DNA from 3 places in the Streptomyces sp. NPDC047886 genome. Region 1 is predicted to be linked to each of the others. Evidence: riboswitches for the same ligand, from Rfam matches in the RefSeq annotation. Region 1 holds a riboswitch; each other region holds the start of a gene.

What was found. A riboswitch is a leader RNA that binds a small molecule or an ion and turns the genes downstream of it on or off. The one in region 1 is predicted to bind cobalamin.
Region 2: another riboswitch for cobalamin. It lies ahead of cobN (cobaltochelatase subunit CobN); the one in region 1 lies ahead of ACGF5U_RS02750 (prenyltransferase/squalene oxidase repeat-containing protein).
Region 3: another riboswitch for cobalamin. It lies ahead of ACGF5U_RS16770 (energy-coupling factor ABC transporter permease); the one in region 1 lies ahead of ACGF5U_RS02750 (prenyltransferase/squalene oxidase repeat-containing protein).

The regions. Positions count from the first base shown of each region.
Region 1 covers NZ_JBIDCF010000001.1:617,464-620,628, forward strand. Annotated here, with positions in the region: gene ACGF5U_RS02745 (MBL fold metallo-hydrolase) at 120-1,211, shown strand; cobalamin riboswitch at 1,261-1,390, shown strand; gene ACGF5U_RS02750 (prenyltransferase/squalene oxidase repeat-containing protein) at 1,498-2,802, shown strand; gene ACGF5U_RS02755 (SCO2322 family protein) at 2,799-3,165, shown strand, end outside.
Region 2 covers NZ_JBIDCF010000003.1:334,636-337,800, forward strand. Annotated here, with positions in the region: gene cobN (cobaltochelatase subunit CobN) at 1-1,452, opposite strand, end outside; cobalamin riboswitch at 1,491-1,620, opposite strand; gene ACGF5U_RS13105 (cobalamin biosynthesis protein CobG) at 1,750-3,063, shown strand; gene ACGF5U_RS13110 (precorrin-8X methylmutase) at 3,135-3,165, shown strand, end outside.
Region 3 covers NZ_JBIDCF010000004.1:399,725-402,889, forward strand. Annotated here, with positions in the region: gene cbiQ (cobalt ECF transporter T component CbiQ) at 1-263, opposite strand, end outside; gene ACGF5U_RS16765 (energy-coupling factor ABC transporter substrate-binding protein) at 269-634, opposite strand; gene ACGF5U_RS16770 (energy-coupling factor ABC transporter permease) at 631-1,323, opposite strand; cobalamin riboswitch at 1,353-1,587, opposite strand; gene ACGF5U_RS16775 (PTS-dependent dihydroxyacetone kinase phosphotransferase subunit DhaM) at 1,593-2,012, opposite strand; gene dhaL (dihydroxyacetone kinase subunit DhaL) at 2,009-2,608, opposite strand; gene dhaK (dihydroxyacetone kinase subunit DhaK) at 2,614-3,165, opposite strand, start outside.

The sequences.
Region 1 (3,165 bases):
CGTCTTCTGATACTGCGTCAGTTCTGCGAGTCTGTTTCTGACGCTGTTTCAGAACTGATACCAGTTCTCGTTATAGTGGGCAATGGCCGACCGTACGGCGGTGGCGACGAGGGGGTCTCATGGCGCGGGTGACCGAGCACGGCGGAGGCGTCTGGAGCATCGCGGTCCCCATCCCGGACAACCCCCTCGGCCACACCCTCGTCCACGTCCTCGACACCGATCGCGGGCCGGTCCTGATCGACACCGGCTGGGACGACCCCGGCTCCCGGGACGTCCTGGCCGCCGGGCTCACCGCGCTCGGCACCTCCGTCGCGGACGTCCACGGCGTCGTCATCACCCACCACCACCCCGACCACCACGGCCTGTCCGGCCAGGTACGGGAGGCGTCCGGCGCGTGGATCGCCATGCACCCCGCCGACACCGCCGTCGTACGCCGCACCCGGTCGGCACCGCCCGGCACCTGGCTCGCCTACCTGGCCGCCAAGCTGACCGCCGCCGGCGCCCCCGCACACCACACCGCGCCGCTGCTGGCGGCCGGCGCGGACGCCGCCACCCTGCCCGGCCTGCGCCCCGCCCTGCCCGACCGGGACATCGTCCCCGGCGAGCGGCTCGACCTCGCGGGCCGCAGACTCCGTGCCGTATGGACACCCGGCCACACCCCCGGCCATGTGTGCCTGCACCTGGAGGAGGAGCACCCGGCCATGCTGCCCGGCCACGGGCGGCTCTTCTCCGGGGACCATCTCCTGCCCGGCATCTCCCCGCACATCGGTCTGTACGAGGACCCCGACGACACCACCGCCACCGACCCCCTCGGGGACTACCTCGACTCGCTGGAGCGGATCGGGCGCCTCGGGGCCGCCGAGGTGCTCCCCGCGCACCAGCACGCCTTCACCGGCGCCGCCGCCCGCGTACGGGAGCTGCTCGCCCACCACGAGGCCCGGCTCACCGCCCTGCTCGGCCTGCTCTCCGCCCCCCGCACACCCTGGCAGCTCGCCGAGCGCATGGAGTGGAACCGGCCGTGGGCCCGGATCCCGTACGGCTCGCGGAACATCGCCGTCGCGGAGGCCGAGGCCCACATCCGGCACCTGGTCGAGCGCGGCCGCGCCGAGCCGGTGCCGGGCAGCGACCCGGTCGCGTACCTGGCGCGCGGGGACACCGGGCGGGCGGCCGGACGGACCGCGGGGGGTGGCCTGGAGACAGCCGGGGGGTAGTGCCGACCGGGTGCCGAGTGCGGGCCGGGCGTCCCGCACCGGCCGGAGTACGGGCCGGTAGAGTGTGCGAGTCGTCCATGCCCGTACGGGGGGAAGCCGGTGCAAATCCGGCGCTGACCCGCAACCGTGACCCACCTCAGGTGGCGAGCCGGAATGCCCCGTACGGGCGCGTGACCGGCTCGTGTCACCGGGGGCCACCCGGTGGCCGGCACCGTCGAGGAATACGGAGCCGGAGCCCGGTGCCCTCGCGTGCCCGGCCCCCGGCCCCACAGGAGGGCCACCCGTCATGACCACCGCTCGCCGCGGCCCCGCGGCGCTCGCCGCGGCCACCGCCGTACTGCTCACCGGGGGCGCGGCCGTCGCCCCCGCTGCCCACGCCGCACCGACGCCGAGCCCCGCGCCCGTCGTCGTCCCCTCCGGCCTCTACGGCACGAAGGACCCCACGTACGACGGTGTGTGGCGGCAGTCGCTGGCCTTCGTGGCGCAGAAGCTCACCCAGGTGAAGCCCGCCCAGAAGTCCGTGGACTGGCTGCTCGGGCAGCAGTGCGCGAGCGGCGGCTTCCCCTCCTACCGCCCCGACCCGGCCAAGCCCTGCGACGCGACGACCCCGCTCGACACGAACGCGACCGCCGTCGCCGTCCAGGCACTCGCCGGGCTCGACAAGCCGGAGACGGCGGACGGCGAGACCGACCCCGTCACCAAGGCCATGCGCGCGGCCACCTCCTGGCTGAAGAACGCCCAGAACAAGGACGGCGGCTGGAGCTACAACCCGGGCGGCCCCAGTGACGCCAACTCCACGTCCCTCGTCACCGGCGCCCTGTCCGTGGTGGGCGTCAAGCCCGGCGACATGCGCTCGGCGAGCGGCAAGAACCCCTACGACGCGCTCCTCACGTTCGCGCTGCCGTGCGACGCCAAGGCGGGCCCCGGCGCCTTCGCCTACCAGCCCGCCCAGGACGGCACGCTCGTCGCCAACGACGACGCCACCGCCGCCGCCGTGCTCGCCGGTCTCGGCAAGCGCGTCCCCGCCAAGGGCGTGACGCCGTACCAGGCACCGACCTGCGAGGACACCGCCAAGCCGAGCGCCGAGCGGGCCGCCCGCAACGGGGCCGCGCACCTGGCGGCCGTGCTGGCCGCGAAGGGCCACCTCGACCTGCCGCCCATGCCGGGCGCCGCGTCCCCCACCGCCCCGCAGCCCGACATCGGCAACACCGCCGACGCCGTCGTGGCCGTGGCGGCGGCCGGGCACGGCGACAAGGCCGCCGGGGCCCTGAAGTGGCTCACCCGGAACTCCGCCGCCTGGGCGAAGGACGGCGGCCCCGCCGCGTACGCACAGCTGATCTTCGCCGCGCACGCGATGGAGGCCGACCCCCGCGACTTCGGCGGCGTCGACCTCGTGGCGCGCCTCAACGCGACCGGCCCCACGCCGGAGTCGACACCGGAGGCCACTCCGACCGCCGTCGAGCCGAAGAAGGACGAGGAGCGGGGCGAGGACGAGGGCATCAACGTCTGGCTGATGATCGGGATCTTCCTCGTCGCCGGCATGGGCATCGGCTTCCTGCTCAGCGGCCGCAACAAGAACCGGCAGCCGTGACCGCTGCGGTACGCGGGCGGGCCGGCGGCCCGCCGCCCGTCACGACGCGCGCCGCGCGGCCGACCGCCGTGTCCACCCGGCTGACCGCCGTGCTGGCCGGGCTCGCCGCTGTGCTGCTGCTCGCGGCGGGCCCCGCGCAGGCGGCCGGATACCGGTACTGGTCGTTCTGGCAGTCCGGGACGGACGGCACCTGGAGCTACGCCACGCAGGGCCCGGCGACCGCACGGCCGGCCGACGGCACGGTCGACGGCTACCGGTTCGCGGTGAGCGCCGACTCGGGGGACGCGGCGCGACCGCGCCAGCAGCCCTCCTTCGACGCGGTCTGCGGCACCGTGCCCGCCAAGGACGGCACCAAGCGGGTCG
Region 2 (3,165 bases), on a different contig from region 1:
CTCGCCGAAGCCGCGCGGCGGCTGGATGAGGATCAGCAGGTTCCCGCGGCGCAGCGCCGCGAGCACGATGTCGCCTTCCGGGTCGCCTTCGGCGGTGCGGGACCGGTCGAGGAACATCTCGCCGGGCGCGGGCCCCCAGTGCTCCTCGACGTGTGCGCGGAGCTCCGCCGGGAGCGTGGCGTACCAGCGCTTGTAGTCGGCGGCGGGGATGCGGACGGGGTTGCGGGCGAGCTGTTCCTCGGTGAGCCAGTCCTGGTCGTGGCCGCCGACCTCGATGAGGGCGCGGATCAGCTCGTCGCCGTCGCCCGACACGAGACCCGGGATGTCCTCCACGGGCCCGAAGTCGTAGCCCTCCTCGCGGAGCCGCCGCAGCAGCGCCACGGCGGACGCGGGCGTGTCGAGGCCGACCGCGTTGCCGATGCGGGAGTGCTTGGTCGGGTACGCGGAGAGGACCAGGGCGAGGCGCTTGTCCGCGTTGGGGATGTGGCGGAGCCGGGCGTGGCGTACGGCGATCCCGGCGACGCGCGCGGCGCGTTCGGCGTCGGCGACGTAGGCGGGCAGCCCGTCCTCGTCGATCTCCTTGAAGGAGAACGGGACGGTGATGAGGCGGCCGTCGAACTCGGGGACGGCGACCTGGCTGGCCGCGTCGAGCGGGGACAGGCCCTCGTCGTTCTCCTCCCAGGCGCTGCGCGGCCCGGTCAGGCACAGGGCCTGCAGGACGGGCACGTCGAGCCGGGCGAGCGCGCCGGCGTCCCAGGCGTCCTCGTCGCCGCCGGCCTGGGCTGCGGCGGGCTTGGTGCCGCCGGCCGCGAGGACGGTGGTGACGATCGCGTCGGCGCCGCGCAGCCGGTCGAGGAGTTCGGGTTCGGGGGCGCGCAGGGATGCCACGTACAGGGGGAGGGCCCGGCCGCCCGCGTCCTCGACGGCGTCGCAGAGGGCGCCGACGAACGCGGTGTTGCCGCTCATGTGGTGGGCGCGGTAGTAGAGCACGGCGACGGTGGGGCCGTCGGTGTTCCTCGGCTCGCGCTCCAGCGGACCCCAGGTGGGGGCGGCGGCGGGCGGCTCGAAGCCGTGGCCGGTCAACAGGACCGTGTCGGACAGGAATCGGGCGAGCTGGGCCAGATTGTCCGGTCCGCCGTGCGCGAGGTAGGCGTGCGCCTCGGTGGCGACGCCGATGGGGACGGTGGAGGCCGCCATCAGCTGGGCGTCGGGGGCCTGTTCGCCGGTGAGCACGACGACGGGCCGGTCCTGCGCCAGCAGCAGGTCGAGGCCCTCCTCCCAGGCCCGCAGTCCGCCGAGGAGGCGTACGACGACGAGGTCGACGCCGTCGAGGAGGGTGGGCAGCTCGTCCGGGGAGAGCCGGGAGGGGTTGGCGAACCGGTAGGCGACGGGGCCGTCGGCCGCGCGGGCGCTCAGCAGGTCGGTGTCGGAGTGCGACAGGAGCAGGATCATGCGCGTGCCTGGCCTTCCTCGGGGTGTCCGCGCCCCGGGTGGTCGTGAGGACGGCGGGAGTTCCTGGCTCACCGGGCCGTGGGGTCCGGTTCACAGTGGCGGGACCGCGCCGGATTCTCACCGGGCTTCCTCCCTAGGGTCCTGGGACCCTGTGCCGTCTGCATAGTAGAGGCTGCGCGTATGCTCGCCGCCATGCCGCCCACACCGACAACACCCCCGGACGGGGGCGAATCCCGCATACCGGACGCCGTACGGACCCCAGCACAGGCTCCAGCACAGGCCCCCGCACAGGCCCCTGTGCGGACCTCCACGCGGGCACCGGAGCGGGCCGCCGGGCAGGACCACGTCCGGGGCCAAGTCCGGGACCAAGTCCGGGGCCAAGTCCGGGGCCTCGTCCGGGACCGAGTCCGGGGCCAAGTCCGGGAACGGGGTGACGCCTGCCCCGGCGCACTGCGGCTGCACAGCGCGGACGACGGCGGACTGGCCCGGCTCCGCCTGCCCACCGGCGTACTGACGGGACGTCAACTCTCCGTGCTGGCCGACGCGGCCGACCGGCTCGGCGACGGCGGCCTCGGCATCACCTCGCGCGGCAACATCGACCTGCGCGGGCTGCCCGACGACTGCGGCACCGCCCTCGCCGAACTCCTCGACGAGGCCGGTCTCCTGCCGTCGGCGGCACACGAGCGGATCCGGAACATGGTCGTCTCGCCGCTCGCCGGAATCGACGGACGGGCGTACGGGGACGCGCACGTGTGGGCGCGCGAGCTGGACGCGCTGCTGTGCGCCGAGGCGTGGACGACGGCGCTGTCAGGGCGCTTCCTGTTCGCCGTGGACGACGGGCGCGGTGACGTGGCCGGCCTGGGCGGCGATGTGACGTTGCTCGCAGAGCCGGACGGCCGCGCTCTGGTACGGATCGGGGGCGCGGACCGGGCCCGGTCGTGGCGGGTGTCCGGGGCCGACGCCCCGAGGGCCGCGCTCGCCGCCGCCGAGGCGTTCCTCGCGGCCGCCCGGGAGGCCGGAAACGGCGCCTGGCGGATGGCGGAGCTGCCGGCGGGGCAGTCCATCGAGGTGAACGTGACGGAGTACCTGGAGCGCGCGGGCGTGGCGGCCGAGGCCACCGCGCCGGGCACGCTTCCCGTGGGCGCCCCGCCCGAGCCCGGCGTCATCGCCGACCGGGCCGTGTCGGTCGTCGCGCCCCTGGGGCGGGTCACCACCGCCCAGGCGCGGGCGCTGCTGCCCGCGCCGGACGACGAGGTGCGGGTGACGCCCTGGCGCGGCTTCGTCCTGCCCGGGTTCGCGGACCGGGCGGCGGCCGGGGCACGGCTGGCCGAACTGGACGAGGCGGGTTTCCTCACCCGTACCGGCTCGCCGTGGCTCGGGGTCAGCGCCTGTACGGGGCGGCCGGGCTGCGGCAAGGCCCTGGCCGACGTACGGGAGGACGCGCGCCCGCTGGAGCACGGGCTGCCCGTCCACTGGTCGGGCTGCGCCCGCCGCTGCGGCCATCCGCAGGGCGACTGGGTGGACGTCCTGGCCACCGCCGACGGCACGTACGACATCACGGTACGCACCACCGGCAGCACTGGAAGCACCGGAAGCACCGCCACCGCATGACACACCCCCACTCCCACACAGGCACAGCCCACGCCACAGCCACAGCCACATGGGCAGGCACAGGCACAGAGATGAGCGGAAGCAGAGTGTTCGACTACGAGA
Region 3 (3,165 bases), on a different contig from region 1:
GGGCCGCCCACCTGGAACAGCAGCGGGATCGCGCCCGTCACACAGAACCCGAGCGGGATGCGCCACGCCCGCCACAGCCGCCGGGGCGCCACCCCGGCCGGCCCGAGCAGGACCGCGACGGCCGCCACCGCCACCAGGACGGCGCCCGGCCACGGCGGCAGCGCCACCGCGCACAGCGTCAGCCCCAGGCCGAGCACGGCCTTCTCGCACGGGTGGCGGCGGCGCCAGCGACTGCTGTGCGCCGCCACGTCGATGGGCAGCACCCGGCCTACTCCTCCGCCACGGGCCGGTCGGCGGCCTCGGCCGCGGTGCGCTCCGCCGCCTCGGCGCGGGCCCGCGCCTCGCCCTGCCGACGGCCCCGGCGCAGCCCGAAGTAGTAGGCCAGCACGCCCGCGCCCAGCGCGGCCTGGAGCGAGAACAGCGCCGACTCCACCTCGCCCGACGGGGGTTCGTACAGCGGCGTGAACCACGGTTCGTAGTCCGGCGCGTTCTCGGTGATCGCCGCCTCCGCCTGCGCGTCGGCGCCCGTGAACGGCTCCTCCTTGCCGTCGCCGAGCCCCAGGGCCAGCGGGAGCACGGCGAGCGCCGCGACGATCAGCAACAGCAGCGTGTTGATCCTGGCGTTACGGCTCATCGGACCTGGGCCTCCTTCTCGGCGCCGCCCCGGGGCAGCACCCCGAGCCGGACGAGCTCACCCCTGCTGGACTGCGTGAGGAGCCGCGTCACCAGCACGGTGAGCAGGCCCTCGCTGACCGCGAGCGGCAGCTGGGTCACCGCGAAGATGCCGCCGAACTTGCCGAGCGCGCCGACGAAGCCGCTGCTCGGGTCGGGAAAGGCCAGCGCCAGCTGCGCGCTCGTGACGCAGTACGTGGACAGGTCGGCGACGAACGCGCCCAGGAACACCGCCGGCATCAGGGACAGACCCGACCGCCGCGCCAGCCGGTAGACCCCGTACCCGGCCCACGGCCCCACGATCGCCATGGAGAACGCGTTCGCGCCGAGTGTCGTCAGCCCCCCGTGCGCCAGCAGCAGCGCCTGGAACAGCAGCGTGATCGTGCCGAGCACCGCCATGATCGGCGGCCGGAACAGGATCGCGCCCAGACCCGTACCGGTCGGATGCGAGCAACTGCCCGTCACCGACGGGATCTTCAGCGCGGACAGGACGAACGTGAAGGCGCCGGACGCGCCCAGCAGCAGCGTCGACTCCGGATTGGCCCTGACCTCCCGCGTCAGGGCCCGGACACCGTGGACGACGAAGGGAGCGGCCGCGACGCTCCAGGCGGCCGCGTGCAAGGGGGGCAGGTACCCCTCGGCTATATGCATGGGTTAGGAGACCCTCTCCAGCACCTCGTGGATGGACAACGCGCCCTGGCCGGTCTCCTGGCTGACGGGTCGTACCGCCCGGTCTCCGCCTTCCCGGACACCGAGGTCTCCCCCGGAGGTCCAGTGGCTTCCCCCAGAGCCTCCCGGGGGGATGGAGCCGGACTTCCCGATCACAGTGGCGAGGGCCGCACCGGTTCCACACCGGTTTCCCGTACACCAAGGCCCTGTGACATTAGTGGCATGACCAGCTACATCACAACCGCACCTGCTCATTCCTTGCGATAGCGGTACGCCTCCGACGCCGCGGCCTCCACCGCGTCCAGGTCGCCGCCGGCCGACGCCGTCACCACCGCCGCCACCGCCCCCTCCACGAACGGCGCGTCCACCAGCCGGGTCGCGGCGGGCAGATCGTCGCCCTCCGCCAGCAGCGCCTTCACCGTCAGCACGGCGCTGCCCAGGTCCACCAGGACCGCCACGCCCGCGCCGCCGTCCACCGCCCGCGCCGCCCGCGCGATCAGCTCGGCGCTGGTGCCGAGCCCGCCGTCCACGTCACCGCCCGCGGCCGCCACGGGCGCGGTCGTCCCGCCCCCGGCGAGACCCCGGGCCAGTGCGGCGACCGACGCGGCGACCTCGGCGCTGTGCGAGACGAGGACGACACCCACCGGCGCGCCCGCTCCGACGGACGTCATGCCGCCACCTCCGCGAGCGCGGCGAGCAGCAGCGCCGACGACGTCGCCCCCGGGTCCTGATGCCCGACGGACCGCTCACCGAGATAACTCGCCCTGCCCTTGCGGGCCCGCATCGGTACGGTCGCCACGGCACCCTCGCCGGCCGCCCGCGCGGCCGCCGCGAACGACACGTCCCCGAGCGCCGTGACGGCCGGCTCCAGCGCGTCCAGCATCGTCTTGTCCCCGGCCGTCGCCCCGCCGAGCTGCGCCACCGCCGCCACGCCCGCGCCGAGCGCCGCCGCCAGCTCGGCCCTGGTCGCCGACGGCGCGTCACCGAGCGCCTTGCCCGCCCGGCGCAGCAGCGTCCCGTACAGCGGCCCCGACGCCCCGCCCACGGTGGAGATCAACTGCCGTCCCGCCAGCGTCAGCACGGCGCCCGGCGTGTCCTGCGGCTCCTTCTCCAGGGCGGCCGCCACCGCCGCGAACCCGCGCCGCAGGTTCGCGCCGTGGTCAGCGTCGCCGATGGCGGCGTCCAGCTCCGTCAGCCGGTCGGCCTCGCGGTCCACGGCCGCCGCCATGGCGGCCATCCAGCGCCGGCAGAGTTCCGCGTCCAGCACGGCCGTCACCGCCCCCACCGCAGCGCGGGCGTCCGCACCGGCGCGTCCCACAACCGAAGCGTCTCCTCGTCCACCTGGCACAGGGTCACCGAACAGCCCGCCATGTCCAGCGACGTGACGTAGTTCCCGACGAGCGTCCTGGCCACCGCCACACCCCGCTCTCCCAGCACCCGCTGCACCTCGGCGTTGAACCCGTACAGCTCCAGCAGCGGGGTCGCCCCCATGCCGTTGACCAGGACCAGTACCGGCCCCTGCGGGTCGAGGTCGGCCAGTACGGCGTCCACCGCGAAGTCGGCGATCTCCCGAGCCGTCATCATCGGGCGCCGCTCCCGCCCCGGCTCGCCGTGGATGCCGACCCCGAGTTCCAGTTCGCCGGGCGGCAGGTCGAAGGTCGGGCTGCCCTTCGCGGGCGTCGTGCACGCGCCGAGGGCGACGCCGAAACTCCGCGAACCGGCGACGACCTGACGGGCGATCGCCTCGACCCGCGCCAGGGGAGCGCCCTCGTCGGCGGCCGCGCCCGCGATCTTCTCCACGAACAGGGTGGCGCCGGTACCCCG